4 regions of the Cellvibrio chitinivorans genome follow, and region 4 is predicted to be linked to each of the others. Evidence: predicted binding sites of a transcription regulator. Region 4 holds the regulator's gene; each other region holds the start of a gene.

The links. Region 4 encodes sigma-54, which starts transcription at its own class of promoters, with help from an activator protein. Its sites were predicted from a motif close to TGGCACANNNNTTGCNNT; they were not measured.
Region 1: a site for sigma-54 is predicted at 1,144-1,161, ahead of SPL68_RS11595 (putative urea ABC transporter substrate-binding protein). Genes of this name have one in related genera too.
Region 2: a site for sigma-54 is predicted at 1,936-1,953, ahead of SPL68_RS01400 (PEP-CTERM sorting domain-containing protein). Genes of this name have one in related genera too.
Region 3: a site for sigma-54 is predicted at 1,191-1,208, ahead of flgF (flagellar basal-body rod protein FlgF). Genes of this name have one in related genera too.

What each region holds. Positions count from the first base shown of each region.
Region 1 is NZ_JAYKKN010000003.1:403,344-411,065, forward strand. It holds gene SPL68_RS11590 (DUF1631 family protein) at 1-743, opposite strand, end outside; guanidine-I (ykkC/yxkD leader) riboswitch at 1,225-1,361, shown strand; gene SPL68_RS11595 (putative urea ABC transporter substrate-binding protein) at 1,430-2,488, shown strand; gene SPL68_RS11600 (ABC transporter permease) at 2,586-3,407, shown strand; gene SPL68_RS11605 (ABC transporter ATP-binding protein) at 3,480-4,262, shown strand; gene SPL68_RS11610 (urea amidolyase associated protein UAAP1) at 4,336-5,070, shown strand; gene SPL68_RS11615 (urea amidolyase associated protein UAAP2) at 5,100-5,741, shown strand; gene uca (urea carboxylase) at 5,822-7,722, shown strand, end outside.
Region 2 is NZ_JAYKKN010000001.1:323,894-331,615, forward strand. It holds gene SPL68_RS01390 (glycosyltransferase family 2 protein) at 1-670, opposite strand, end outside; gene SPL68_RS01395 (glycosyltransferase) at 718-1,875, shown strand; gene SPL68_RS01400 (PEP-CTERM sorting domain-containing protein) at 2,010-2,672, shown strand; gene SPL68_RS01405 (glycosyltransferase family 4 protein) at 2,867-4,090, shown strand; gene SPL68_RS01410 (ABC transporter ATP-binding protein) at 4,133-5,947, shown strand; gene SPL68_RS01415 (glycosyltransferase) at 5,937-7,136, shown strand; gene SPL68_RS01420 (acyltransferase family protein) at 7,204-7,722, shown strand, end outside.
Region 3 is NZ_JAYKKN010000002.1:346,988-354,709, forward strand. It holds gene SPL68_RS08245 (flagellar hook-basal body complex protein) at 1-1,013, shown strand, start outside; gene flgF (flagellar basal-body rod protein FlgF) at 1,292-2,035, shown strand; gene flgG (flagellar basal-body rod protein FlgG) at 2,112-2,897, shown strand; gene flgH (flagellar basal body L-ring protein FlgH) at 2,913-3,614, shown strand; gene SPL68_RS08265 (flagellar basal body P-ring protein FlgI) at 3,683-4,786, shown strand; gene flgJ (flagellar assembly peptidoglycan hydrolase FlgJ) at 4,787-5,953, shown strand; gene flgK (flagellar hook-associated protein FlgK) at 5,957-7,722, shown strand, end outside.
Region 4 is NZ_JAYKKN010000005.1:6,269-13,990, forward strand. It holds gene SPL68_RS13815 (KpsF/GutQ family sugar-phosphate isomerase) at 1-3, shown strand, start outside; gene SPL68_RS13820 (KdsC family phosphatase) at 19-579, shown strand; gene lptC (LPS export ABC transporter periplasmic protein LptC) at 582-1,193, shown strand; gene lptA (lipopolysaccharide transport periplasmic protein LptA) at 1,180-1,782, shown strand; gene lptB (LPS export ABC transporter ATP-binding protein) at 1,788-2,513, shown strand; gene SPL68_RS13840 (RNA polymerase factor sigma-54) at 2,715-4,373, shown strand; gene hpf (ribosome hibernation-promoting factor, HPF/YfiA family) at 4,549-4,839, shown strand; gene ptsN (PTS IIA-like nitrogen regulatory protein PtsN) at 4,934-5,383, shown strand; gene rapZ (RNase adapter RapZ) at 5,412-6,281, shown strand; gene SPL68_RS13860 (HPr family phosphocarrier protein) at 6,285-6,557, shown strand; gene yjgA (ribosome biogenesis factor YjgA) at 6,660-7,178, shown strand; gene SPL68_RS13870 (YhdP family phospholipid transporter) at 7,267-7,722, opposite strand, start outside.

The DNA.
Region 1 (7,722 bases), on a different contig from region 4:
GCCTCCTCCGCCTTGGAATCAGCTGCATGATCATTAGTGGGAACAAAGCGCAGGTTGGGCAATAAATTCTGGCGTACCAAATAGTCATTCAGCTCGGCATAAAGGCTATCCAACATGCCAATAACATCCTGATCAAATAATTTGTAGCCGATGATTTTGGTTTTGACATCGACATCCAAATTACTCAGCAGCTTGCGCAGTGCCTCGCAAAATTGCACTGGGCTGGCGGGATTGGCGCGCTCATCGATTTTTTCGCCATCATTTAATAGGGCTAAGCGCTGCTGTAACGCCCACAGCTGCTCGGCAAAAAAGTTGTCGGCGCGATGGGTAATAGAGGTGATCGCAATCGTCTCTTCAAGATCTGAGTGCTCGACCAGCGATAAAATATCGCCACTGAACCGCTCTTCGCCGGTCAGGGTATTGAGCGATTTGTTTTTGAATTTAACAAAGCCATTGGCCAGATGCTGGCAAAACTCTTGCTCAGCAGCCTGTTGCACTGCGGCCAAGAGGTTTTGGGTTTCAAATAAGGCAACCTGATCTTTATTGGACTTGGCCTGCTGGGCAATCTCCAGAACCTGTTTGCACCACTGCCGCCAAAAATTGGGAAAAACACGGTACGCAAAGCCGCGTGTGAGATCGCGACAATGTTTGAGATATTGAATGACCAACTGCTCTGACATAGCCACCGCTGAATAGGGTGAATTTTTATTAGCATCAGAGCCTGGTAAACCCGAGTTATTCATAATTATTCCGTGTTTTTCCATGAAGTTCATGTTCCCTAGCCTTATCCATCTACCTAGTAAATAACCACTACTATCGCTTGGATTAGCGCGCCAACAAACCTACAAGCGCACTTTTACGCCTTTTGTCAAGGTTGTCCTGAGCGACAATCTTAACAGCTTGAGAAATTTCTACCAGACACAATAAGACCTTGCTCACAGCTTAAATTAAAAATAGCACCATTCAGACAATTCGCCGCAAGCATTCATTTATCGATAAAAACACTCAACTCATAAACACCTGAGCCTTATGCACCAAAACAATCACCATGCACCATGTGCGGCACCAAAAAAGATCACACAAAAAAAGATAATCATCCTCTCAGCCACCCAAACCCCTTTCAAAATCAGCCATTTGCAAAATTGGCACCCATATTGCGATAGACGCTGTGTAATAACTGATTCGCACTCTGGGCGGTTTTAGCTATTCAACAAACTGCGTTACCAAATAGGGCGCTAGGGTTCCGATCACTTGAGCCTTCAAGTTGATGCCTGGTCCGAGAGCATCCGACCTCCACAGTGATATGCCAAAACATCACGCATATCCTTGAGGTTACACGGCGGGACAAAAGCCCGGGAGAAGGAATGGCCTAACCGCCAAGAGTGCTCCCATGCTTGCGCCGATGTCACCGAACCGCTGGAGGTTATACATGTTGCATCATCCCCGTCTTACAAAAGTATTACTGGCTCTTACACTCTCTCTATCTGCCGCATTTGCCAGTGCTGCTGAACCCTTCAAAGTCTGCTGGTCCATTTATGTTGGCTGGATGCCTTGGGGCTACGGCGCCGAGCAAAAAATTATCGATAAATGGGCAAAGAAATACGGTATCGAAATCGAAGTAGTGCAAATCAACGATTACGTTGAATCCATCAACCAATACACCGCTGGTCAGTTTGATGGCTGTGTGATGACCAATATGGATGCACTCACTATTCCCGCAGCTGGCGGTGTGGACTCCACCGCGCTGATCGTCGGCGACTTTTCCAACGGCAACGATGGCATAGTGCTTAAAGGTGCAAAAAGCCTGAAAGACATTAAAGGCCAGAACGTAAATTTGGTTGAACTGAGCGTATCTCACTATTTGCTGGCGCGCGGTTTGGAAACCGTTGGATTGAAAGAAGCCGATGTAAAAGTCGTCAACACTTCCGATGCCGATATGGTTGCGGTTTACGGCACTAAAGATGTCACCGCCGTCACTACCTGGAACCCTTTGCTGAGCGAAATTCTCACCCAACCCAACAGCACCAAAGTTTTTGATTCGTCACAAATCCCCGGTGAAATTATGGATTTGATGATCGTCAACACTGAAACCTTAAAAGCCAATCCTGCATTCGGTAAAGCATTGGTCGGCGCTTGGTATGAAATCATGGGCGTGATGAGCGCATCCGACAAAGCTGCTACCGCCGCTAAAACCTCTATGGCGGTAGCATCAGGCACCGACCTTGCCGGTTTCGAAGCACAACTCGCCAGCACCAAAATGTTTTACACCCCGGCCTCTGCTCTGGAATTAATTAATAGCGACGAGCTGTTAAAAACCATGCAAAAAGTGGCCGAGTTTTCTTTTGACCACGGCTTGCTGGGCGATGGCGCACCTGACGCTGGTTTTATTGGAGTAGCTGGTCCTAAAGGCGTGTATGGCGATAAAGACAATGTGAAATTGCGCTTTGATCCAACCTACATGCAAATGGCTGCCGATAAAAAACTCTAATTCATTTTCAATTGCAATCACTCCCGGGTCTGCCCGGGAGCACAAATAAAAAATCACCAGATTGCATCATCCATACCACTACGAAGCAGTTATAAAAATGAAGAGACTGATTAACCTAACACCATCAAAGCCACTTAATTTGCTATTGGGCATGCTGCCCTTTGTATTGTTGCTTGTTGTGTATATCGTCGCCTCCGATGCGCGCCTTGCTGAAAATGCCAACGACAAACTTTTGCCAAGCTTTGCACAAATGGGCGATGCGATTAGCAATCTCGCTTTTGAACCAAGCAAGCGCAGCGGCGAATATTTATTTTGGCAAGATACCCTCAGCAGTTTGTATCGTTTAGGGCTAGGAATTTTAATCGCGGCGATTCTCGGTTTCAGCATTGGTTTATTGACCGGCGCAATTCCCACTATCTACTCGCCTCTGGCACCACTCTTGACAGTGATCTCGCTCGTTCCGCCCATGGCATTATTGCCGGTGTTATTTATCGTATTCGGTTTGGGCGAAGTATCTAAAGTTGCGCTGATCGTTATCGGTGTCTTTCCATTTATCGCGCGCGACATTCAGCGCTGTACACAAGAAATTCCGTTGGAGCAATTAGTTAAAGCACAAACGCTTGGTGCATCCACTTGGCAAATTCTTCTGCGTGTTTTAATTCCGCAACTATTACCGCGCTTGATTAATGCAGTGCGTCTTTCGCTCGGTGCGGGCTGGTTATTTTTAATTGCAGCCGAAGCTATCGCCTCTACCGATGGCTTGGGCTATCGCATCTTCCTTGTACGTCGCTATATGTCGATGGATGTCATTCTGCCTTACGTTGCCTGGATTACCTTGCTCGCCTTTTTAGTGGATTGGTTGCTCGCCAAAACAAGCAAACTCTGCTTCCCCTGGCACTATCAATTACCGACCAAGTAACAGAACGAGCAGTAAACGATGACGGTTATCCCATTTGATATAACACTTCTCGACGAGAAAAGAGCCAAGACTATGCCCATGATTCAGGCAAAAAATCTGTGGAAAAAATACGGCGACAACGTCGTATTGGAACGAATGAACGTGAGTGTAAAAGCCGGTGAGTTTATTACGATGGTCGGCACTTCCGGTTGCGGCAAAAGTACCTTTTTAAAAATGCTATTGGGGATGGAATCACCAACATCCGGCGAATTATTGCTGGATGGAAAACCGATTCGCACCGAACCCGATCAATCGCGCGGTATTGTATTTCAACAATATTCAGTGTTCCCGCACTTAACCGTTTTGGAAAATGTAATCATCGCGCGTGAATTTGAACGCTCACCTTTACTCGGAAAGTTATTCGGCAGCGCAAAACGCAAAGTGGTAGAAGAAGCTAAAGACCTGCTCGAATCTGTTGGTTTGACGCACGCAATCAATCGCTACCCGCACGAATTATCCGGCGGCATGAAACAACGCTTGGCAATTGCACAAGCGCTTATTCGCAAACCGCGCATTCTGTTATTGGATGAACCTTTTGGCGCGCTCGACCCGGGTATTCGCGCCGATATGCACCAATTAATTTTAAAACTCTGGAGCGAACATCAACTCACCGTATTTATGGTAACGCACGATTTAAGCGAAGGATTTTATTTGGGCACACGCTTGTGGGTGTTCGACAAATTGCGTCGCGACAATCAAGCACCCACCGCTTATGGCGCAAACATCACTTACGATTTACCGGTTACCCGTCGTAATAGTGAAATACCAAGCGAAATATCTACACAACTCTCTGCAGAGTTTTCTAAAGATTCCTGAAAGAGCTAATTGCAAACTTTTTACAAGACTCTCTATAAAACTACAACCTCAAGAACCACGGGATTTACAAGCCATGAGCAAAATGCTTTACACCACTACATTGCCCGGTAATGGCCATTGGTCATTGGAGATGCGCCGCGGCAGCTTGATGAAAATCACGGATCTCGAAGGCGGCGCCAATGTCGGCATGCTGTTTTATAACCCACGCAATTTATTAGAGCGCTACAACGCTCCCGACACACTTAAATGTCAGCACACCTTTAAATTACAACGCGGCAATTGTTTGTATTCCGATATGGGGCGAATTTTTGCATCGATTATTGAAGATCACTCTGCCAACGGCACAGGCAACTGGCACGACACTATTTGTGGCAACAGCAATGCTGAACAAATGGAACAACAATGGGGCAAACGCGACTATCAAACCCATCGCAATCAATGGTTTCAAAATGGTTACGATGCTTTTTTAGTTGAGTTAGCGAAATACGGTTTGGGGCGCGCTGACATGGCCTCTAACATCAACTGGTTCAGCAAAGTTATTGCCGATGATCAAGGCAACATCCAATTAGATACCAAAAATCAAGCAGCAGGTAATAGCGTTACCCTGCGTTTTGAAATGGACACGTTGGTCATCATGCATGCATGCCCTCATCCACTAAACAAATCCACTCGCTATCCATTTGCTGCAATTGAAGTCGAACTGGGCGAAGCCGATGCCGTTGGTGAAGACGATTACTGCAAAAATTTCCGTGAAGAAAACCAACGCGGTTTTCAAAACAATGCTCTTTACTACCTGTCTGCAAAATAGATTGGCAATCCAATAGTTGAGATATGAACATGTCACACATACAAAGCAATTTGCATCCTGAAACTGCGTTTACCAAACACTATGTTCCTGCAGGTGATTATTTCCTTGGCGAAATCAAGCAGGGGCAAACCTTTCGCATTGTCGATTTAAAAGGCAATCAAGCCGCCGATGTTTTGTTTTACAACGCCAAAGATCCGAGCGAGCGTTACAGTGCAATGGATACTATTCGCGCGCAAGGCAATTTGTATTTAACCGCTGGCACCAAATTAATGTCCAACATCAATAATGAGTTGTTAGAAATTGTTGCCGACACCTGCGGCCGTCACGACACCTTGGGCGGGGCTTGCGCAACTGAAAGTAATACCGTTCGCTACAGCTTGGAAAAGCGCTGCATGCACGCCTGTCGCGACAGTTGGATGCTCGCCATCGCTGAACATCCTGAATTTGGCATTAGCAAACGCGACATCACCCACAACATTAATTTTTTCATGAACGTTCCAGTTACTGCTGATGGCGGTTTGACTTTTGAAGATGGCATTTCCGCACCAGGGAAATACGTCGAGCTGAAAGCAAAAATGGATATCGTTATGTTGATTTCCAACTGCCCGCAATTAAACAACCCATGCAACGGTTACAACCCAACGCCAATTGAAGTGATTGTTTGGAATTAATTTTTTAACATCATCGCAACTCTTCAATGGACGACCATTGTCGTAATTAAAACCAGCAGGACGGCCTGCCGGAGCAAATTATGTTTACTAAAGTACTCATCGCCAACCGCGGCGCCATCGCTACCCGTATTATTCGCACACTCAAAAAACTCAACATTAAATCCGTTGCTGTCTATGCCGAATCCGATGCGGATTCACTGCACGTAAGAACAGCAGACGAAGCATTTTCATTAGGCGAAGGCGCAGCAGCACAAACCTATCTCGACCGCAAAAAAATTATCGCCATCGCCAAACAAACTGGTGCTCAGGCGATTCACCCCGGCTACGGCTTTCTCAGTGAAAACTCCAGTTTTGTGGCTGAATGCGAAGCTGCGAGTTTGGTCTTTATCGGTCCAACCGCTGAGCAGATGATTACCTTTGGTTTAAAACACAAAGCGCGTGAACTCGCGCAAGCGGCACAGGTACCACTCTGCCCCGGCACAGATTTATTAAGCGATCTCGCTGCCGCTAAAACCGCAGCTGCTGAGATTGGCTACCCGGTCATGCTGAAAAGTACCGCTGGCGGCGGCGGCATTGGCATGCAGCTGTGTAATAGTGAAAGCGATCTGGTTTCTGCTTTCGATTCAGTCAAACGTTTAGGTAAAAATAACTTTGCTGACGACGGCGTGTTTTTAGAAAAATTTATCGCCGCAGCGCGCCATATTGAAGTGCAAGTATTTGGCGATGGTAAAGGCACCGCTGTTGCGATTGGTGAGCGCGACTGTTCCAGTCAAAGACGCAACCAAAAAGTAGTCGAAGAATGCCCCGCCCCCAACTTGCCCGATGCACAACGTAAAGCCATGCAGGCTACTGCGGAGCAATTATTATCGTCAGTTAGTTATCGCAATGCTGGCACAGTAGAATTTATTTACGATTCACTGGAAGACAAATTTTATTTCCTCGAAGTAAATACTCGCCTGCAAGTAGAGCATGGTGTTACCGAAGAAGTGTACGGCGTTGATCTGGTTGAGTGGATGTTACGCCAAGCCGCAGGCGACCTCGGTAATATCAAAGCCCTGCGCGATCAACTTTCGCCTAAAGGTCACGCAATTCAAGTGCGCGTGTATGCAGAGGATCCTGCATTAAATTTCCAACCTTGCGCCGGCTTGCTGAGCAAAGTTAGCTTTCCTGAATTGCACCGCAATTTGCGTATCGATCACTGGATTGAAAGCGGTATCGAAGTGCCTGCATTTTTTGATCCAATGCTCGCCAAAATTATTGTGCGCGGCGACAACCGTGAGCAAGCTCTTGCAGAATTATCTACAACGCTAAACAACACTTATCTTTATGGCATTGAAACCAATATCGGCTACCTGCGTACGCTGCTGCAAGACCCAACGCTCGTACAAGGTAAGATGACCACGCGCTATTTAAATAGCTTTGTGTATCAACCTGCGCGTATCGATGTCATTCAAGGCGGAACTCAAACCACTATTCAAGACTATCCGGGGCGCTCCGGTTACTGGCATGTCGGCGTACCAACATCTGGCCCCTTTGATAGTTACTCCTTCCGCTTGGGCAACCGTTTATTGAATAACAGCGAAGATGCAGCCGGTTTGGAAATTACGCTGCAAGGCCCGACATTAAAATTCGGCTGCGCGACTAAAATTGTATTAACCGGCGCAGCGATTGATGCAAAACTCGATGGCAATGCAATTTCACTTTATGAAATTATTTCCGTTGCCGCCGGGCAACAATTGCAACTCGGCCGCATTACCGAAAAAGGCGCCCGCACTTATTTAGCGATTGCAGGCGGCATTCAATGCCCGGATTATTTGAGTTCAAAATCCACCTTCACGCTCGGCCAATTTGGCGGCCATAACGGTCGCGCATTGCGCGCGGGCGATGTGCTTTCACTCAATGCCAATAGCTGCAATGCAGAATTAGCCGCGCCACAGCTGCCAGAAGCATTAAAACCACAGATCAACAACTTGTGGCAGTT
Region 2 (7,722 bases), on a different contig from region 4:
TATTGAAATCACTAGGCGAATGAATATCCCACTCATCGCATAAGGATTTTCGCACCGCAAAAAAAGAACCACTTAAACCCACCAGCCCCGCTAGTTTGGACTCCTGACGGCGCAGCCACATTTCATATTTTACGTAAGCACCCTCGCCAGCTACTGCACCATCTTGACTGATAAAACGATCCTCACTGGAAACAGCTCCAACACTTGGATCTTGAAAATACGCCAGTAACTTTTGCAAAGCATCAGCTGGAATTTCTGTCGCCACATCGCTAAAAACAAGTATTTCGCCTTTTGCCTCTTTAATTGCACACTGCTGCGCATGCTCCTTACCTAAACGCTCTGGCGCACGCACCAAACGTACCGATTGCGCAGCATATTCACTCACAATATTATCGGTATCATCCTCCGAGCAATCCGATGCGATGATGACCTCAAGATCCGCATCACTGACAACCAGCTGTAAACTGTTTTCAATTTTCGCACGGATTCTCGTCTCTTCATTGTAAGCAGTAACAATCAATGAAAGGCTGTTAGGGGAAGAGTATTCGGCGGCAGCATCTCGCGCAGGCTTGACTCCAGATTTAAACACCAATAAACGCAGAATGACCGGATAAATAAAATAGCTATAAGTAGCTGCGATCCCAATTAACCAAAATAAAAATGTTAACATCAAACCCTCTCTTTTTTCCCTAACACATCAAGTGAAGTTGTCGCCCCATGTACGCCACTGCAGCAACACCGAGCATCAATAATCCAAGCGGGATTCTAACCTCACGCCTCAAAGTTTTGCACATTATTTCCGGAGATCTTTGGGCTGGCGCAGAAACGCAAGCATTTACACTCATTACAACCCTAAGCAGAGATTGTGACATCATGGTTGCGGTGATGAATCATGGCGAGCTTGAGACACGATTAAAACGGGCTGGCATTACTACTGTGGTTATCGATGAACAACAACTCTCAAGTATTCAAATAACAAGGCGCCTCATTGAAGTTATCAAACAGTTTCAACCCAATATTATTCACACCCACCGCCAGAAAGAAAATATTCTCGGCTCCATCGCAAACTTTATTGCCAGTAAAAGCATCACTCGCCGAATCGCCTCAGTGAGAACAACGCACGGCGCGCCTGAGCACAAAACATCTGGACTAAAAAAAGGCATTATTTTGCTGGATAATTTTTGCGGGAAATACCTACAAGATGCGGTCATTTCTGTATCCGAGAATCTTTATATACAACTAAAAAAAATCTTCCCGGCAAACAAGATTCAGGTAATTCAAAATGGGGTTGATGTGGATAAACTCCGCCAACAAATTCCGGCAGACGATATAAGCTCAATACCAGATATTCAATGTCACATTGGCATCATTGGCCGGCTTGAACCAGTCAAGCGCGTCGACCTTTTTCTCCACTCCGCACAGCAGGTTATTGCCAAACATCCAGACATCAAGCTGCTTTTTCATGTTATTGGCGACGGGCGACTGAAACTGGAGCTAATGAACCTCGCCCAACAACTTGGCATCCACCAGCAGGTTATTTTTCACGGCCACAGAACCGACTCCATCAATGCAATTGCCGCGCTAAATATAGTCATCATGTGCTCCGATCACGAAGGCACACCAATGACCGCCTTGGAAACGCTTGCCTTGGGCAAACCTTTAATTGCCCATGACGTAGGCGGATTGAGCGAAATTCTAAGTGAACAGCCGGAGCTACTGGTTGACGCACACACCCCTGAAGGCTACAGCGAAAAGATATCGGACCTTTTGCATCATCCCATCACCACCCAACTTAAAAGCATCTATACCAGCCAAAAAAATGCAGAGCGGACTCTCTTTTTGTACCGAGCCATAAACAATAAAAATGTCGAATAAATTTACATTCAAAAATCCTGCACTCTATTCAACCAATTGTTTTAAAAGGATTTTTTATGGTGGCACGATCTATGCTCATGAAGCTTAACGGCCCAGGTTGGTCGTCAATCACTCACAGATCATGGAGATAGACAATGAAACTCACAACTAAATTACTTGCCGCAGGTGCGCTACTTGCTGCAGCCCAAGCAAATGCCGTAGTTATCGACTTTACTTCAGCGCCATGGGATTCTGCCGGAGGCCTAACCAGCTACACCGACGGAATCGTCACTGTTACCGCAGGACCAGCAGGAGAAAAACTCTATTACGATGCAATAGATGGCCTAGGAGTTGACGGACTCAAAGAACCTGATGAAATAGATCTTACAGAGTTTATCGAAATCTCATTTACTAGCGACGTGTGGGTCGAGAAAATTTTTATCACAGATTTTTTTAATCGCGCAAATGAACCTGCAGGAGATGGAAGCGATCCCGTACGTGGCGAGGTAGCCTATATATCATTTTGGCTAGACGGCGTAGAGTTAATAGCACCCAACTCCCCACAAACAATTTACGGCGATAATTCAGAGCAAATAAATGGAGAGCAAACTCTCAGTTACGCACCACTGGCAATAGTGTTTGATACAGTCAAATTCTCCACTGCAGGAATAAATGACGATCTCTCAGTTAAAGGACTTGAGTACTTTATAGTTCCTGAGACACAAACAAATGTCCCAGAGCCTAGCATTGCTGTTTTGCTTGGCCTTGGGTTGATGGGGCTTGGCTTATCTCGTCGTCGCCAAGCGAAAAAAGCATAATAAATCGCCCCCTGCACCATAGTTTCCCTCAAAAAGCGAGCCTCATTTGAGGCTCGCTTTTTTATTACCCCCCCCCAGTTGAACTGCAATCAACCCTTAGTAATCCTTGTGGTAGAATTGCACGCCTACAATAGCCATTGGCGCATTAGTATTCGCGTGAGACTAATGCACAACCTTAATAGACGACCAAGGAAATGAAACCGACTAAAGATATACTAATTGTCGATCTGGCAGAATCCGCTGGCGGATCAACTGCAAGAGCGATCGATGTAGCTATCGAGTCGCCGGCCTATAATTTTTATATTTGTACATTACATCAACTGAACAAGCTTTACTCGCGAAAGACCACGAGTAATATAAAAAAAATCAGGCTATTTTCATTTTACAACTACCCTAAAAAATACTCGCATACGCAAATTTTACTTAAAGCTACCTCCAATCGAATTCTGTTATTTTTTGGAAAAAAGATACTTGCCTTGATTGATTTTGCAAATGAAATATCACTGAAAACGCAACTAAGATTTAAATTAGCCGGAAAAAATATAGACATAGTACAAGCCAATACTGGCGTCCACTTTTTACCCTATGCAATCGCCAAGGCGAAAAAAGCGGATCTTATCTATTACTTTAGACATTGGGATGAATATGGATGGGCCCAGGGAAAAATGCTAGATAGCGCAAGGCTATATTTATTTGTTGGTGTGAACCTTATGAATCGCTTTCTGAAAGATCTGAAGCTCGACCTCAAAAGATGTCACGTAATTCACTCACCTTTTGATGCAACTGAAAGACGCCAACAGGAACCCCCGCTCTTGGATAGCGACGCAGCCCTATTCAAAGACAAAGATAGAAAAACAATTCTATCTATAGGGCGCATATGCCCTCAAAAAGGCCAACATATTTTGTTAGAGGCAATCACACAACTCTCAGTTCACTGCCCTCGCATTAAAGTCATATTCGTTGGTGCGGCGGGAAAATCAACTACAGAAAGAAATTACGAGAGAAAATTAATCGATTATGTCTGCGCCAATAACCTTTCCGACAAAGTCAGCTTTATAGGTTACCGCGAAAACCCTTTAAAACTACTTAGTTTTGCAAATATCGCCGTGCAAACACCCACCTATTTTGAAGCGCTAGCAGGATCACTAGTTGAAGCACTCCAGCTTGGAATTGCCACAATTAGCGCAGATATCGGCGGCGCCAATGAAGCAATCATTCAAAATGAAACTGGGCTGCTATTTCCCGCTGGAAATAGCAAAGCACTCGCCGAAAAAATTGAACTGCTACTGACCGATGACGATCTGCGGGAAAAAATTGCGAAAAATGGACAAATTTATGCAATAAATAAATGGGATAAATCTTCCATATGCACAAAAATGCACAACGCGTACAACGGCAGCCTGACCAGCATAAATTAACGTCAAAACCATCAACCATTCTTTAAACAGAAAAAAATCATAATGTATATATTAAATATCATCAAAAATATTTATTCGGTTTTAAGTAAAGAACAACGCAAGAAAATGCTACTACTACAAATTTTTTTCGCTTTTTCTGGAATAGTTCAGGTTGTCGGCGTCGCAAGTATTGCCCCCTTTATTGGACTGATCTCAAATCCTCAAGCGATTGAAACCAACCAATTTTTTTCATATTTGTATAATTACGGAAAATTCACTGATCACCAATCCTTTATTGTTGGATTCGCCTTGTTGTCAATGCTGATGATTTTGGTAGCAAATACAGTCAATGCTTTTACATTATGGGTGCAACTGCGGTTTTCGGTTTATATCGGAGGAAATATACAGCTAAGACTTTATGACACATTTATCCGCAGAGATTATCTATTTCACAAAATGCATAACTACAATAAAGTTATTTCAATAATTTCATCTGAAGCACCACGTTTCATCTATATGGTTCTTCAGCAATATTTAAATTTATGCAGCCAGCTTTTTGTTGCCGCAATTATTCTCATCGGATTAATTATATTGGATCCATTTATTGCTATGGGATCCGCAGTTCTCATTGGCCTTGCCTACATAACCACTTATGCAATCATCAAAAAATCACTTAAACATCACGGCGATGTAGTAACACACAGAAATAAACTCATTCAAAAAATACTTTCCGAATCCTTTATTGGCATAAAAGACATAAAACTCAACTCTCTTGAGCACAAATACACAACAGAATTTCACAAAATAAATAAAACCGGACTTGAATCAAATACCTATATAGCTCTATCCGGGGATCTTCCCAGATTCGCCATCGAAACAATTTCTTTTTGTGCGATATTACTTTTCGCACTCATGCTGCTGAATGACAAGGGAAACAACGCATCCGTTGTTTCAATATTAAGTATTTACGCCTTGGCTGGTTATAAGTTATTGCCAACAATGCAACAAGTTTATAAATCGATTTCTGTGATAAGCGCCAATGGCGCTGTTGTTAACGAGCTGTCAAATCAACTCTCCGTAAGCAATAAACAAAAACCAACGATACCAGCTCAAAGCATTCCATCGATTGAAGCCATTAGTTTGCATCAGGTTTCATACCAATACCCAAACACAGAAAAATTGGCATTACAGAATATTTCCATCCGTTTTGAACGAGGCACACTTAATACCATTGCAGGCCCTTCAGGGTCAGGGAAATCAACACTGGCTGATGTCATTCTTGGCTTACTTCACCCTGCAACCGGTGAATTAAAAATAGACGGAAACCTAATTACCAATAACACCGAACTTGAGGAGGCCTACCAAGCAAGCATTGGATATGTACCTCAACATATCTTTATATTGGATGACAATGTCATTGCAAATGTGGCTTTTGGAATAGCGGAAAAAGACGTCGATCTTGCTCAGGTCACCAAAGCATTAGAACAAGCCAATGCGTTAGATTTTGTATCCAAACTTCCCAATGGAATTCATACCAGTTTGGGACAGGATGGAAAACTCCTCAGCGGAGGCCAAAGGCAACGAATTGGCATTGCGCGAGCACTTTATCGTGACAACCAAGTTTTAGTATTGGACGAGCCCACCAGCGCACTTGATATTCACTCAGAACATGAATTAATGAACCTTTTAAATCAACTAAAACAAAACGTTCTGACTATTGTGATATCCCACCGTCCGGCGGCAATTAAATTGTCCGATAACATCACGCTTATTACCGATGGGCAAGTCGAAGCGCATGGCTCCTACAGCCAGTTGCACAGTGAAAATGAACATTTTCGGACCATGATTGAGAAAGGATTAATGAATCATGACCAATAAATCACGCCTGCTGATATGCGTGCCGGACTTTCCTTTCCCGGCAAGAAAAAATGGTGTATCCATAAGGTACGCACCAATATTGACTGATCTGAGTCAATATTATGATATCCATTTAATTTGTATCAGTTCCGGAACACCTATTGAAGCCGACTTAGCACTGGCACAGAATTTATTCCGCACCATAGACATCTATACGCGAAAGAAGACAGCTATACCACTTATAACCAAATTGTGGCGCAGAATTGCTGCATTAAATTTTCTAAAACCCAACACACCCTTCAATTATCTTTGCTATGACGCTGAGCATATTGAAACTTTCATCCGCAGCAAAACCTCTGGCACAACCTATGATTCCGTAATTTGTGTTCTTGCAAATTACGCATCGATTGTAAAAAAGACTGTTAATGCAAAAAACTATGCGCTGGATTTTATCGACTCCCCCTTTGCAACCGCCCAACGCAGCAGCCTCAGAAATCCGCTAGCACTATGGGATTTATACATAATAAAAAAGTGGGAAAAAAATCTCATACAAGAATATGACAAAGTTTCTTATGTCTCGCCTTTGGATAAAACAATTGGCGCCGGAGATCTCACACACCTAGCTAAAGTTTCTTTAATTCCCAACGGCCTTTATCTGGAAGATTTAACCGATGAAAAAATAACATACCCAACTAAAACCATCGGCTATTTGGGTAATATGAGTTACCCCCCAAATATTCAAGCCGCAAAAAGGCTATTTAAAATTTTCTCTGAAAACGCCGAAAAAATTCCGAACACTAGCCTGGTAATTATTGGCCGAGATCCAACACCTGAAATTCAACGCCTCGCTGAAACACCAGGCGTGATAGTGACAGGAAGTGTAGAAAACATATGGCAATTCATTAATGGCATAGATATTTTTGTTTTCCCCATGGAGATTGGCAGCGGTCAACAAAATAAAATTCTTGAAGCAATGGGGGCTGGCAAGATTGTCATCACCACAAATCTTGGAAATTCAGGAATTGGGGCGACCCCTCTTCAAGAGATTATCATTGCAGATAATGACTCCGAAATAATTGATAGTATTTCAAAAACGCTATTGGACCCAAGAAAATATAGTTGCATCAACCAAAGCGCCAAAGCATTTATTGAATCCAACTACAATTGGCCCGAGATTATAGCCACCTTTAAAAAAAGAATGATCGGATAATATCAAGGCAATAGATTCAATTAACAAGTGAAAAACATTGTCGCAACAAAGGAACACATAGCCAAAAATGACTGAAGAAAGGTTTCATACAAATAACTTCAACCTTATTCGCCTACTCGCAGCGCTGCAGGTGGCTCACTACCATCTTGTTTCTATATATGCTGAAAGCATTACAGTAACTCATGCTTTTATAGTCAAATTTTTGGGCCTTTTCCCCGGCGTACCGATATTTTTCTTTATCAGTGGATTTCTCATTAGCCGCTCATGGGAAAGAAGCGAAAGTGCAAAATCTTACTTCGTGAAACGTGCGGCAAGAATTGAACCGGCACTAATAGCAAGCATTGTTTTCGCGCTGGTTTTAACATGGGCAAGCGGATATTTTTCTAATAACCCAGATGTATCATGGCTTAAAATCATTGAAGTAATACTAGCTAAAGCGACCATACTGCAGTTTTATAACCCGGAGTTTTTAAGAGACTATGGAGATGGAGTCCTTAACGGCAGCCTTTGGACAATAACCGTCGAAATTCAATTTTATTTATTACTACCAATAATATATCTGGCATTTTTCAAAAAAGGCTCAACA
Region 3 (7,722 bases), on a different contig from region 4:
CCAATCCAAGCTTGGTTAATAGTGCAGTTAAAGTGGGTGGAGAGGTGACTATCACCATGCAAGAAGGCTACTCAATTGCGAGCAGCCAGCCAACCACGCCGGTTTCTGGTGGGATTTTATTTGGTGCGATTGGTGATCCAACGTTCTTCACTCCAGTTCCAATCAATGCATTTGATCCTAACGATCAAGATACCTTTAACCACGCGACCACTACACCTGTGTACGACAGTTTGGGTAATGTGCATTCAATGCGTCAGTATTTTGTGAAGCAGGCTTACGATCCGGCCGATCCAACCACATCAGCTAACCACTGGAAAATGTACGTACAAATCGATGGGCAAAACGTAGGTGATCCAGATCCAACCTTGCCGTCGCCACAAAATATTGAGCCGACAATGGCATCGTTTGATGTGCACTTCAATCCCGATGGCAGCCTTAATAGCAGCATGACGGATGCAATTTTGATTTCCAACTGGACGCCGATAGGTACTGATGGCGAACCAATAGGCGCACTTGGGCCACTGAACGTACTGCAAGGTGGAACTATTCCCGTTGCTGAGCCTCCTGCTAGCTCCAACTTTCAGATTGATCTTGAGGGCAGTACTCAATTTGGCAGTGTCTTTGCGGTAGAAGAGTTGGATCAAAACGGTTATGCCACTGGTCGTTTAGCGGGATTGGATATCAGCAACACAGGTATTGTGTTTGCACGTTTTACCAACGGTGAAGCGCAAGTATTGGGGCAGGTAGCATTAGCTAACTTTGCCAGTGTGGATGGTTTATCTCCCTCGGGCGATACCATGTGGGCGCAGACCTTTGAGTCTGGTGAGGCGATTGTTGGCGCGCCTGGCTCATCGCAGTTAGGTAATATCACTGCTGGTGCGGTGGAAGAATCCAACGTGGATTTGTCGGAGCAGTTGGTGAATTTGATTATTGCCCAGCGCAACTATCAAGCGAACGCAAAAACCATCGAAACCGCCAATGCGACTACGCAAACTATTCTCAACCTGAGATAAGTTTTCGCGCTCAGTTTCTGAATAAATGACTAAGCGGCAAAGGGCGGAAGCTCTTTGCCGCTTCATAATTTCCTCCGTATTTTTCTCCTCTTTCATGGTCGGACTCTTGCCGCTTGTTGGTAGTGCCTTCTGCTTTTATTCCCTTTAATTTCAATGTCTTAATGATATTTCTCAGATTGGCACTGCTCTTGCAAAACTCCAGATAACGGCAAATCTGCCAAAAAACCAACGCTCACTTTCGTTATGTGAATTCGCGTAGGTAACTCTGGAGAATCATTGTGGACAAAGCGCTTTTTATCGCTATGACCGGCGCCAAGCACAACATGTTGGCACAGGCCAATCGCGCCAATAACCTCGCTAATTTAAGCACCACCGGCTTTCGTGCTGACTTTGAGCAGGCGCGCAGCATGGGTGTTTATTACGGCGATGGTCAGCCAACTCGCGCCTACGCGATGACTGAATCACCACGTGCAGATTTCGCTACGGGGCCGATGATCGCCACCGACAGTCCTTTAGATGTTGCCATTCAAGGTGATGGTTTTTTTGCGGTACAAGCGCCCGATGGCACAGAGGCTTATACCCGCGCCGGTAATTTTATGACGGACGAAACCGGCATGTTGCGTACCGCTAATGGCTTGCCAGTATTGGGTGCTAATGGCCCGATCAATATTCCTGAAAATACCATCGTTCAAGTTGGCTCCGACGGCACTATTTCAATGGTTGGCCAAGGGCAAGGCCCGGAAGCAATGGTGGAAGTAGGGCGCCTGAAGCTCGTCAATCCTGATGTATTAGCTTTGGAAAAAGGTGATGACGGTTTGTTTCGTCAGCGCGATGGGTTGAACGCATTGCCCGCTGCTGAAGTAGTTGTGCGCGGCAATATGTTGGAAGGCAGTAACGTCAATGCGATTGATGAATTCACGCAAATTCTCAGCCTTGCACGCCAATACGAAATGCAAGTGAAAGTGATGAAAACGGCTGAAGAAAACTCGGCAAGTTCTGCTCAGTTATTACAAATGTCTTAGTCGATATTCGCTACAAATTAGCAATCAAATTTTTAACGATTGAGTTATCACCAGTCGTAAACCAGAGGAAAACATCATGCACGCCGCTCTCTATGTCAGTAAAACCGGCTTGTCGGCGCAAGATCGCCAGTTAACCACTATCTCCAATAATTTGGCGAATACCAGCACCATTGGTTTTAAGCGTGATCGCGCAATTTTTGAAGATTTGCTCTATCAAAACCAACGTCAACCCGGTGCTCAGCAAACGCAAGAAACTCAATTGCCATCGGGTTTGCAGTTGGGTGCAGGTGTGCGTGTGGTCGCCACTCAAAAAGAATTTACCCAAGGTACTTTGCAAGTCACCGAACAATCATTGGATGTGGCAATTGACGGTCACGGCTTTCTGCAAGTGTTAATGCCCGATGGCACGCTTGCTTACACCCGTAACGGGCAATTGCAAATAAATGGTGAAGGGCAGTTGGTCAATGCCGACGGTTTTTTTATTGAGCCGGCGATTATCGTTCCCGAAGGCACCACTAAAATTTCCATCGGAAAAACCGGAACAGTTGAAGCTTATACCCCAGGTCAGGTAGACCCACAACAATTGGGTGATATCACACTGGTGGATTTTGTTAATCACTCGGGTCTGCAACCCATCGGCGGAAACTTATTTGTTGAAACAGTTGCAAGCGGTAATCCGGTAGAAGGTACTCCGGGTGAAAACGGCTTGGGTGTTATTCAGCAGGGGATGTTAGAAAACTCCAACGTCGATATCGTAGAAGAAATGGTGAATATGATCACCACTCAACGCGCCTACGAAATGAATTCCAAAGTGGTGTCTACAGCTGACCAAATGCTGCAGTACATCACCCAAAATCTTTAATTGAGTGATTTTATTATGCGCACTCTTAACTCTAAAACATCACTGATTTCGGTATTGAGTTTAATTTTACTCAGCCTCAATTTGAGTGGTTGTTTTTCCAACAAAAAACCAGAGCCAGATGATCCTCGTTATGCGCCTACCATCGCTGCGACTATGCCAATTCCGCAGCGTACAGAAGGCTCTTTGTATCAGGATGCTTACGGACTGAATTTGTTTGATGACCGCAAAGCGCATTTTGTTGGCGATGTGATTACCGTTACCTTGAGTGAGCGTACTGTTTCCAGAAAATCGTCTGGCGTAGCGACAGGCAAAAAAAGCACAGTGGATTTTAATGCCGGGCCACTGTTGGGAGCGAACCCAACGTTTAAAGGACGTGAATTAACAACAACGCTGGAGCAGGATCGCACCTTTGATGGCAGCGCCGACGCGGATCAAAGCAACAGCCTGCAAGGCAACATCACCGTGACAGTGGCAGAAATTTTACCCAACGGAAATTTAATGGTGCGCGGTGAAAAATGGATTACCTTGAATCGCGGTGATGAATTTATTCGTATCAGCGGCATGATTCGCCCGGATGATATAGCGCCGGACAACACTATTCTTTCCACCCGTCTTGCCAATGCAAAAATTTCTTATAGCGGCACAGGCGAGCTGGCAAATTCTTCATCTATGGGTTGGTTGTCACGCTTTTTTAATAGCAGTTTGTGGCCGCTCTAATGTGTTATCAAAACTTGTGATCTACAGATCGCAAGAAAAAATGAAGTTGGATTTAACGAGGTTCTTTTATGCGTAGCATTTATTTTTTAATTATCGCGATTGCATTGCTGGCAAGTTCAGTTGTGCAAGCCGAACGCATTAAAGATATCGCCAGCGTAGCGGGTGTGCGCTCTAACCAATTAGTCGGCTACGGTTTGATTGTTGGCCTTGATGGCACCGGCGACCAAACCACCCAATCGCCTTTTACGATTCAGTCTTTCAATAGCATGTTGAAACAGTTTGGCATTACTGTACCCGAAGGTATGCGTATGCAAATGAAAAACGTTGCGGCGGTAATGATTCAAGCAGAATTGCCCGCATTTGCTAAGCCGGGTCAAACTATTGACGTAACTGTTTCATCCATCAGTAACGCCAAAAGTTTGCGTGGCGGCAGCCTGTTAATGACTCCATTAAAAGGTCTGGATGGAAAAGTTTACGCCATTGCCCAAGGCAATTTAGTGGTCGGTGGGTTAAGCGCATCAGGTAGTGATGGTTCAAAAATCACCGTAAATATTCCCAGCGCCGGGCGCATTCCCAGCGGTGCGATTGTAGAGCGCATGGTGGAAACCAATTTCGCTGGTGGCCAGCCGATTATTTTTAATTTGCACCGCGCCGATTTCACCACTGCAAATGCTTTGGCAAAAAGTGTAAATAATTTATTAGGACCAGATGTTGCGCGCCCGATAGATGCCGTTTCAATCATGGTGAATTCACCAGCAAATCCTGCGCAGCGTGTCGATTTTATTGCGATGCTGGAAAACCTGCAGGTCACTATGGGTGAAGAAGTTGCCAAGGTGATTATCAACTCGCGCACTGGCACCATTGTGGTGGGTAAAAATGTTCGCGTGTCTCCGGTGGCTGTCACACACGGCAGCCTCACTGTATCTGTTGCAGAAAGTTTGACGGTTAGTCAGCCCAACGAATTTGCCGGTGGCCGCACTGTGGTTGTGCCGAGCAGCAATGTGCAAACCGAAGAAGAAAATAACCCCATGTTTAAATTCGCTCCAGGCGCTAATCTCGACGACATTGTTAAGTCGGTCAATAACGTAGGTGCCTCACCAAGCGATTTAATGGCGATTCTTGAAGCGCTCAAACAATCCGGCGCACTTAAAGCTGAATTGGTGGTGATTTAAATGTTACCTATTGATTCTAGTAGTGGCGTTTCGCAGGTTCAGGATTCCTACCTTGATCCCAATTCGCTGAACTCTATTAAAGCGATGGGGCGCGATAAAGACCCGCAAGCTTTAAAAGAAATCGCAAAAAAATTTGAAGGTTTATTCGTACAACAAATGCTTAAAACCATGCGCCAAGCGAATGAAGCTTTTGGTGATGGCAATATGTTTGATAGCCAAACCACACGCTTTCACCGCGATATGCTTGACCAGCAAATGGTTATTAATCTGACTAGCGGAAAGGGCATAGGTTTAGCGGATCACTTTTATCAGCAGATGATGCAGAACTACGGTTCAGGTATGCGCAAAGAACCCGCAGCTGAGTCAACCGAAAATATCGGTGACTTGCCAAATGCGGTTCAGTACCGCCACGCACTTCAAGAGCAAGCAGTTGCGGATAATGCTGAAGCTAATGCGTCCAACATGGATGCTTGGATCGATGATTTCCTGCGCATGAGCGATAACACCCATATGCAGGCAGCATTAGGTGGCGACGAGCAGCCGCAATATGCACAACCGCCTATGTATCCAACCCAATACTCAATGGTGCCAGCGCTTTTGAGCAAACCGCAGGCGATGACGTATCGCGGTGGCCAAAAATCCAGCATCAGCGAAAGTCAGGAAAACTTTGTGATGATGCTCAAGCCACACGCTGAAAAAGCAGCGGCTGAATTGCAAATCAATCCTGATGTATTAATCGCACAGGTTGCGCTGGAAACAGGTTGGGGCAAGCACGTTATTCACGATAAGCAAGGCACTAATAGTTTCAATCTCTTCAACATTAAAGCGACTGGCCAGTGGCAGGGCGATAAAGTGAATGTCTCCACGCTTGAATATCGCGATGGCATTGCCGCCAATGAAAAAGCCGATTTCCGTAAATACACGGATTATGCAGAAAGCTTTTCAGATTATGTGCGTCTGATGAAAAACAATCCGCGTTACCAGCAAGCTCTGGATGCAGGTGCTAATTCATCTGCCTATGCCGATGCCTTGCAGTCGGCTGGTTACGCTACCGATCCGCAATACGCGAAAAAAATTAAACAATTGCTCAATAGTGATTTGTTAAAAAGCTTGGGTGATTTTTCATCTTTATCACTAGCGGCTAGTGGCCGTCAGTTAATGGAGTAATCTATGACAGGCCTTCTTTCAAACGCCATTTCCGGTTTGCAGGCCAGCCAGAATGCTCTGCGTACTGCTGGCCACAATATTTCCAATGCAAACACGGCTGGCTATTCGCGCCAGGAAGTTAATTACGCAACTCGTACAGAACAGAGTATTGGCTCTGGTGGATTTATTGGTTCGGGTGTCTCGACGACTTCAATCGAGCGTGTAGTTAGTGAATTTGTGACCACCCAACTGAGATTGGATACGTCTACCTACAATCAATTAAATACCTACAATATCAATATTGGCAAAGTCGATAAATTACTTGCCGATGTCAGCACCGGTTTGTCCGGTGCATTGCAATCATTTTTCTCTGCAATGCAAAACGGCGCGAACGATCCTGCATCTACACCTGGTCGTCAGTTGATTGTTACCGAAGCACAAAGTTTGAGTAATCGTTTTAATAACTTGTCGCAACGTTTTCAAGATGTTGAAAAGTCCGTAAACAGTGAGGTGCGTACCGTTACAGCACAGGTCAACTCGCTGGCCAGCTCTATCGCCTCACTTAACCAATCTATTGGTGAAATGCGTGCATCGGCCGACGGCAATCAGCCGAATGACTTAATGGATAAACGCGATGAAGCCTTACGTCAATTATCTGAATTGGTTTCTGTACAAGTGGTTAATCAGGGTGATGGCAACGTTAATGTTTTTATTGGCAACGGCCAGCCTTTAGTTGTCGGTATTAAAGCTAGTACTTTTTCTACGACTACCGATGGATCAATCCAACTGACAGATGGTGCTAAAGCGGTTGATGTCACCAATCAAATTTCTGGTGGCCAGCTTGGCGGTTTATTAAGTTTTCGCAAAGAAGTGTTGGCCCCTTCAATGAATGAATTGGGGCGCATTGCCTTGGCAATGTCCGATCAATTTAATACCTTGCAACAGCAGGGGATTGATCTGGATGGTGACTATGGCCAAAACATGTTTCGCGATATTAATGATCCGCAAATTGCAACCAATCGCGTTAAACATGCATCGGGCAATGCACAGCCAAATGATCGCGCGCTCAACGTAACAATTACTGATGTTAATCAGCTCACCACTAGCGATTACAAATTTGAAATAGTTCCCGGCAGTACCAATTATTTGGTTACCCGTCTTTCTGATAACACCATAGTAAAGCAGGGCGCGTTAAATGGTTTTTATCCCACCAGTATTGAATTCGATGGCGTTAGCCTGAATTTAACCGGCGGCTCATTTCAAGGTGGTGACTCATTCACTATCCAACCCACTCACAACGGTGCTGCTGATATTGCCGCGGTTATTCAACGTCCGGAAGATTTGGCATTTGCATCGCCAATTTTAACGGCGAGCAGCACAGGTAACACTGGTAGTGGTTTGATCAGTGCGGGCGAGGTGTTAAATCAGCTTGATGCTAGCGGCAATCGTTTACCGGCGTTTGCAACAGCGGGACAATTGTCGCCACCGATTGTTATTCGCTTCACTTCTGAAACAACTTATGACGTGTTGGACAACACTGATCCAGCTAATCCAAAACCATTATCGCCGCCGCTAAATAACCAAACTTTCATTCCCGGTCAGCTGAATAATGTTTTCTCAACTGACCCGGGTGAAACTCGTGTTAGTGGAATAGGTAGTTTGGTGGGTTTGCCGGATGGGCGTACAGCCTCCATAGTATCTGGAGTTAATGATAAGCAGCCAAATGGCTATTTAGCTGAACAACTTAGTTTTACTTTGGTTGACCCTGTTACCGGCTCGATGACGAATAA
Region 4 (7,722 bases):
TGATCAATGGAAACCCGCATGACCTCTAACCTGCTCACACCTCAAGAAGTAAATCAACGCGCAGCGCAAATCAAACTACTATTACTCGATGTCGATGGTGTACTCACCGATGGCCGCCTCTACTTTGGCAACAATGGTGAGGAGTTTAAATCCTTCAGTACCCTCGACGGCCAAGGCATGAAGGCGCTGCAAAAAAGCGGTGTAAAAGTCGGCATTATCACTGGCCGCACCAGCCACTTGGTCGCGCGCCGCGCGAGTGATCTCGGCATCGAAATACTGGTACAAGGGCGCGAAGACAAGTGGGAAGCCTTGCAAGAGATATTACAAAGCCATTCCTATGAATTGAGCGAGATCGCATTTATGGGTGATGACTGGCCCGATCTGAGCGTAATGACTCGTGTAGGACTTGCGCTCACCGTGGCCAACGCTCATACGAGCGTGGCAACTCGTGCCCACTGGCAGAGCCGCGAGCGCGGCGGCGAAGGCGCTGTGCGCGCTGCTTGCGATCTCATCATGCAAGCGCAAGGTACTTTTGATGCAGCACTTGCGCCCTATCTAGCTAATCACGGCAAGGATTAGTCATGTCATTAATGCAGCGCATGAATAAAATCCACCAACATATACCAGCGCCTTGGTTGGTCGCTCTAGTACTGGCAATCGGTTACTTCGCCTTTTCTCTACGCCAAAAACCTGAGCTGGCCGAGCACAATTACAACACCAGCAGCTTCCCGCAGTTTTATATGGAAGATATTAAAACGCGCGAATTCGATCCCCAAGGCAAACTGCACTTTCAGCTGGAAACACCGCTTGCCACTCACTACCAGATTAATCCCGAAGGCCCAACCGCCGAGGATTACACACTGATCGCGCAGCCAAAAATGGCGTTTTACGATGTCGAAACCAACGCGCCCTGGCAGGTTACCGCCGAGACCGGCCGCAGCGAAACCAATGGGCACTTGCTGCGCCTAATCGATAACGTTTTGATTCAGCAGCAGACGCCAACACAGGGGTTAATTCAAATCACCACATCAGAATTACTGGTGCGCGCACGCGAACAATTCGCGGAGACCGACAAAGCTGTTAAGATGCGCAGCGCTAAAGGTCAGATAGATGCCATAGGTATGGATGCCGACCTGGCTCAGAGTCGGCTGCAATTAAAGTCCCAGGTTAAGGCTGTTTATGATCCCCGCTAAATTCCGTACTTTTTTATCCCCATTGCTGTTGGCGATGACGTCTGTAGTAATTGGCTACAGCACCACCACTCAAGCATTACCCGATGACAGAAACGAAGTCATTCGCGGCTCGGCCGACAACCTGACCGTTGACCAAAAAAATGGCGTCGCCACCTACACGGGCTCGGTAACAATTTCACAAGGCTCATTAAAAATTTCAGCCGATTCGATTGTGATTCACACCAACCCCGACAGCAGCGTGGAGAAGATGATCGCCACTGGTAGCCCTGCGCGCTTTCAGCAGCAACCCGATCATGATCAAGGCATAGTCACCGCTGCCGCAAAACAAATCACCTATACACCCAACAATGAACACCTGATATTGATTGAGGATGCGTCGGTCGAGCAAAACGGCGCAGTCATGAGTGGCCCGCACATTGATTACGATCTGCTTAAAGAAGTGATGAAAGCCGCTGGCACCAAGAGCACAACCGGTCAAGGTCAACGCATCGAAATTGTTATTCCGCCCAAGGGTGGCGACATCGAGATTATCCAGCGTGGCAACAAAGCCCCACGCTCCTCCCAATCATCTTCCAACGCTGCGCAATAATCTTTATGCCTAGTCTGCACGCACGCCACCTCGCCAAAAGCTACAAAAAACGTCAGGTTGTTATCGATGTGTCCATCACCGTAGAAAGTGGCCACATCGTCGGCCTGCTAGGTCCTAACGGCGCAGGCAAAACTACCTGCTTTTATATGATTGCAGGCTTGGTTCCTGCCGATAACGGCACTGTTTTTATCGATGATCTCGATCTCACCAATCTGCCAATTCATGGCCGCGCTCGCGCAGGCATTGGCTACTTGCCGCAAGAAGCGTCGATTTTCCGCAAGCTCACAGTGACCGATAACATCATGGCGATTCTGGAGACGCGCAAGGATTTGGATCGCGCGCAGCGCAACGAAAAACTGGAGTCGCTGCTGAACGAATTTCACATCACTCACATCCGCGACAGTCAGGGTATGGCACTGTCTGGCGGTGAACGCCGCCGGGTGGAAATCGCTCGTGCGCTGGCAACTGACCCTAAATTTATCCTGCTCGACGAACCCTTTGCCGGGGTTGATCCTATTTCGGTAAACGATATCAAAGAGATTGTTCGCCACCTGAAAGATCGCGGCATCGGTGTCCTGATTACTGATCACAACGTACGCGAGACACTGGATATCTGTGAAACAGCTTATATCGTGAGCGAAGGCCACATTATTGCCGAAGGCAATGCCGACACCGTACTGAGTAATAGCAAGGTGCGCGAAGTTTATCTAGGCGAACACTTCCGCCTCTAAAGCCAGAATTTCAAATGTTTGTGTGTTACCAAACACCGTTCAACAGCACCATAGGCAACACACAAACAACTTGACAAGTAACAATCTTTATTCATTAGGCACAAAGCTTGCTTAGCCGTATTGCTTGCGCGCCAAACCCTGACTAAACTCCACCTATCTGATGTTTTTCATCCTGCTTTATAAGGGTTTGTCGTTCACATAATGAAGCAATCTCTCCAGCTCAAACTCGGTCAACAGCTGACCATGACTCCCCAGTTGCAACAGGCTATTCGCCTTTTGCAATTATCGACATTGGACCTGCAACAAGAGATTCAGGAAGCGCTCGATTCCAATCCTATGCTGGAAGTCGAAGAGGGCTATGACTCTCCCAGCTCATCCACGGAATACGAAGGCAGCGAACAGGATCAGACGGATTACACGCGCCAATTGGAAATCGCCGCCGAAGCTGGAACCGACCACGGCACCGACTTTACCGCCAGCGAAAACTTCTCATCAGCTACTGACAACTACAACGAAAGCAATAACTACAACGACAGTGGCGACTCTTTTGGTGAAAGCGAAAGCTTCAGTGGCGATACCGAATCCTTTGGTGATAGCGATGTGTACGGCGAAGGCGACAGCTTCAGCGCCGACAGCGGTGACTGGAGCGACTCAATCCCAAGCGACCTGCCGGTAGATACCAGCTGGGATGATGTTTACCAAGCTTCTTCAAGCGGCAGCGGCAGTAATTACGACAACGAAGACAGCGATTTTGAAAGCCGTCGCGCCGCAACTGACTCCCTCTATGATCACTTGATGTGGCAACTGAATCTGACTCCCATGTCGGATCGCGACCGCATTCTGGCCATGGCCATTATTGATGCAGTAGAACCCAGCGGCATGCTCTCCATCAGCATCGAAGAAATCTTCGAAGGCATGGGCAGCGATTTGGAAGAGCTGGAGCTGGATGAAGTTGTTGCAGTACAAAAACTCCTGCAACAGTTTGACCCTTGCGGTGTGTGCAGCCAAAACCTGTCCGAGTGTCTGCTGGTGCAATTGCAGCAATTTGACCCCAAAACACCACTTCTAGACTCAGCCAAGCTGATCGTAAAACAGTATTTGCCGGTGCTTGGCAGCCGCGATTATCGCCAGTTAATGCGCCGCACCAAACTCAAAGAAGCAGAATTGAGTCAGGCGGTCGCGTTAATCCAAAGCTTAAACCCACGCCCGGGCGACATGATTGCCACCGGCGATACCGAATATGTCGTGCCCGATGTATTCGTGGAAAAGCGCGATGGCCGCTGGATTGTTGAGCTAAACCCGGATATCGCCCCGCGCTTACGGATCAATGCCGACTATGCCTCCATGGTCAAGCGTGCCGATTCCAGCAGCGACAACACCTTCCTGAAAGACAACCTACAAGAAGCGCGCTGGTTCCTGAAAAGCCTGCAAAGCCGTAACGAAACACTACTCAAAGTAGCGAGCTGCATCGTCGAAAAGCAGCGCGGCTTTTTGGATTACGGTCCCGAGGCGATGAAACCGCTGGTGCTGCACGATATTGCCGAAATTGTAGAAATGCACGAATCCACTATTTCGCGTGTGACCACCCAAAAATACATGCACACCCCACAGGGTATTTTTGAGCTGAAATACTTTTTCTCCAGCCATGTCAGCACCGATAGCGGCGGCGAGTGCTCATCCACGGCGATTCGCGCCATCATCAAAAAACTGGTGAGCGCCGAAAATCCCAAGAAGCCACTGAGCGATAGCAAAATTACTGATTTACTTGCGGAGCAAGGTATCCAGGTTGCGCGCCGCACCATCGCCAAGTATCGGGAATCGCTCAATATTCCACCGTCTAATGAACGCAAAACGATTTAATTAGCTCCCGTCAAATCACAACGGGAACTAAACATATGATTTCGGGTACGCAATGAGATAGCCCGTAGAAATCACAGGTTAGAACACCTATCAAAAGTTCGGATGAGAATGAATGGATGTATGCGAGGGTTGCGCAACCCGCAACCGTTTTTGTTTCTAGCGAGAGGAAGTTTCTATGCAAATAAATATCAGCGGTCACCACGTAGAAGTTACTGATTCGATGAGAGATTACGTTACCGGCAAGCTGGATCGACTGAACAATCACCACGACCGCATCACGAGCACCAATGTCATCTTCTCGGTAGACAAATTAATCCAAAAAGCTGAAGCCACTATTCATGTTAGCGGCAAAGATATATTTGCCGATGCAACTCATGAAGATCTGTATGCCGCAATTGATGCATTGGTCGATAAGCTCGACCGCCAATTGATCAAGCACAAAGAGAAGATGCGCAGCCACCGCTAACCCGCGGACGCTCACATCATTAATAGACCCGATGCCGCCACCCTTACCCAGGGTGCCGGCATTCCTTATTGAGAGATGCCCAGCATACCTTGCCATGCAAATTCAATCCCTGATTAGCCCCGGCCGCACCCTGTGCGGTATTGAAGCGGGCAGTAAAAAACGCGCTCTGGAAATTTTGGCCAATACCATTGCCCAGGATATTCCTGACATTGACGCCGACGAACTCTTCCGCAGTCTGATTGGCCGCGAACGCCTCGGCTCTACTGGCATTGGCCACGGCATTGCCATCCCCCACTGTCGCATCGAACACTGCAGTGGCACGGTTGGCGCCTTGATTACCTTGGCTGACCCAATCGAATTTGATGCTATCGATTCACAACCTGTCGATATTCTGTTTGCCATGTTAGTGCCGCAAGATGCGCACAGCGAACACTTGCAAACACTCGCTGCCTTGGCTGAAGCGCTGAACAAAAGTGACTATCGCCAACGCCTGCGTGCGGCAAGTAGTAATGAAGCACTGTTTGAAGCTGCACTTACCAATTAAATAGATTTTTCATTATCAGGATTTGCTTATGCATCTGGTGATTGTCAGCGGCCTGTCCGGCTCGGGGAAAAGTACAGCGCTTCACGTCCTTGAAGACGTGGGTTTCAACTGTATTGATAACCTGCCCGTTAGCCTCCTACCCGCATTAGTCGCCCAGATTCAAATCCACAAAGATGACCAACACCGCTTTGCGATTGGTATAGATGTGCGCAATGCATGGCAAGATTTGGCGATCTTCCCGCAGATGATTAGCACGCTCAAAGAGGCGCACCTGCCCTTCCAAACCCTGTTTCTGGATTCGCAGCCAGCGGTATTAATTCAACGCTTCAGTGAAACCCGCCGCAAACACCCGCTGTCTGACAAGCACACCAGTTTGGAGGAAGCAATCAGTGCAGAAGATGCACTGCTAGAGCCGATCCGTGACTGCGCCGATCAGGTAATCGATACCAGTCATCTTAATCTGCATGAATTGCGCGACTTGGTAAAAGAGCGCGTGGTTGGCCGCAGTGAATCGACCATGGCGATTTTGTTTGAATCCTTTGGTTTCAAACACGGCGTACCTGTTAATGCAGATTTGGTATTCGATGCCCGCTGCCTGCCCAATCCGCATTGGAAGCCCAGCTTGCGCCCACAGACAGGTAAGGACCAGGAGGTCATCGATTTTCTTGAAGAGCAGGTGACCGTGAAGGAGATGTACGAGGATATCGAGCATTATCTGGCCCGCTGGTTGCCGCGCTATCAGGCTAATAATCGCAGCTACATCACTATCGCTATTGGCTGTACTGGCGGACAACACCGCTCAGTGTACTTATCCGAACGCTTACAAAAACACTTCGACCAGATATTTAGCGATGTGCAGGTTCGTCATCGCGATATTAACAAACACAAAAAACACTAGATCATGTACACCGAAACTCTCGACATCATCAACAAACGCGGTCTCCATGCCCGCGCGGCCGCCAAGCTTGCAACTCTAGCCAACCAGTATCAGGCCAAGGTGCAGGCGCGTGTAGGCGAAGGCAACTGGGCCGATGCCAAAAGTGTGATGTCATTAATGCTACTGGCCGCCAGCCAAGGCACCCCTTTAGAAGTCAGTGTGGAAGGCGATGACGCCGAGGCTGCACTCTGCGCGATACGCGCGCTTATCGCCGACCGCTTTGAAGAAGGCGAATAAATCGCCTATTGTTTAACCAATGCCAGCCGCAAAGGTTGTTGTTCTGCACCAACTGCTCTAAGCTGCGCGCCCTTTTATTGATTCAGCATCGACAGCACTGCCATGGTTTACAACTACGACGATATCAATCCCGATGATTACATCCTGAGCAAATCGCAGGTCAAACGCGATATGCACGCACTACAAGCGCTGGGTGAAAGCTTTATCACCATGAATGAAAAGCAACTCGCCCAGATCCCGCTGAGCGAAGAGATGCTGGATGCGATTTATATCGCGCGCAAAATGCCACCCAAAGAAGCGCGCCGCCGTCAGATCCAATACATTGGACGCTTGATGCGCGAAGGTAATCACGAAGAAATTAAAGCTGCGGTGGACAAGTTGCAAAACCGCAGCGATCAATACGTGCATCGTCAACATCAGGTAGAGCGTTATCGCGACTTGCTGATTGAGGGCGACAAGCAAATCTTCCAAACACTTGTAACCTCTTGCCCCGGTATTGATGTTCAACACCTACGCCAGTTGATTCGCAGCGCGCAAAAAGAGCGCGAAGAAAACAAGCCGCCTGCAAGCGCACGTAAACTCTTTGGCTTTATTCGCGAAGCACTTGAAAGTCAGGATTAAAAACCTGCTGTTCAAATACCAAAAGGGCGCCATTGAGCGCCCTTTCTATTATTTGCTGTTGCTTGCTACTCATTCCTGATTTCCGCGGCTATTGATCAGGAGGCTTTTGCTCGGCAGCTTCCTCTTTATTTACGCTCTCACGCAGACTTTTTTCGCTTTCAAACAGGCGATCAAAACGCATTTTGGGATCATCCCAACTGCCGGTAATCGTGTAGCTGACACTGGTTGCCTGATCCACCTGCTTCTTGAACAGCTTGCTCACCACATAGATACCCGCCGCTGCAGGTAAACCTGCTGCCAGCACCGCATAGAAAGTCACATTGCCTGCTACCGGCAAAGTGGCTACCAAGCGGGTATTCAGGGTTTCTTTGCGCATATTGATGGTGCCCGCCATCTGCATGCCGCTGGACGGTGTTTGCACTACCAAGGGCTCTTCAAACACCAGAGTGCCCTGATTAAAACGCACCTTGCCCTTGATGCTGTCATAGGCGAGGCCGCTTTTATAGAGATCGGAAAAGTCAAAACGCAGGCGCCGCGCGAGGGT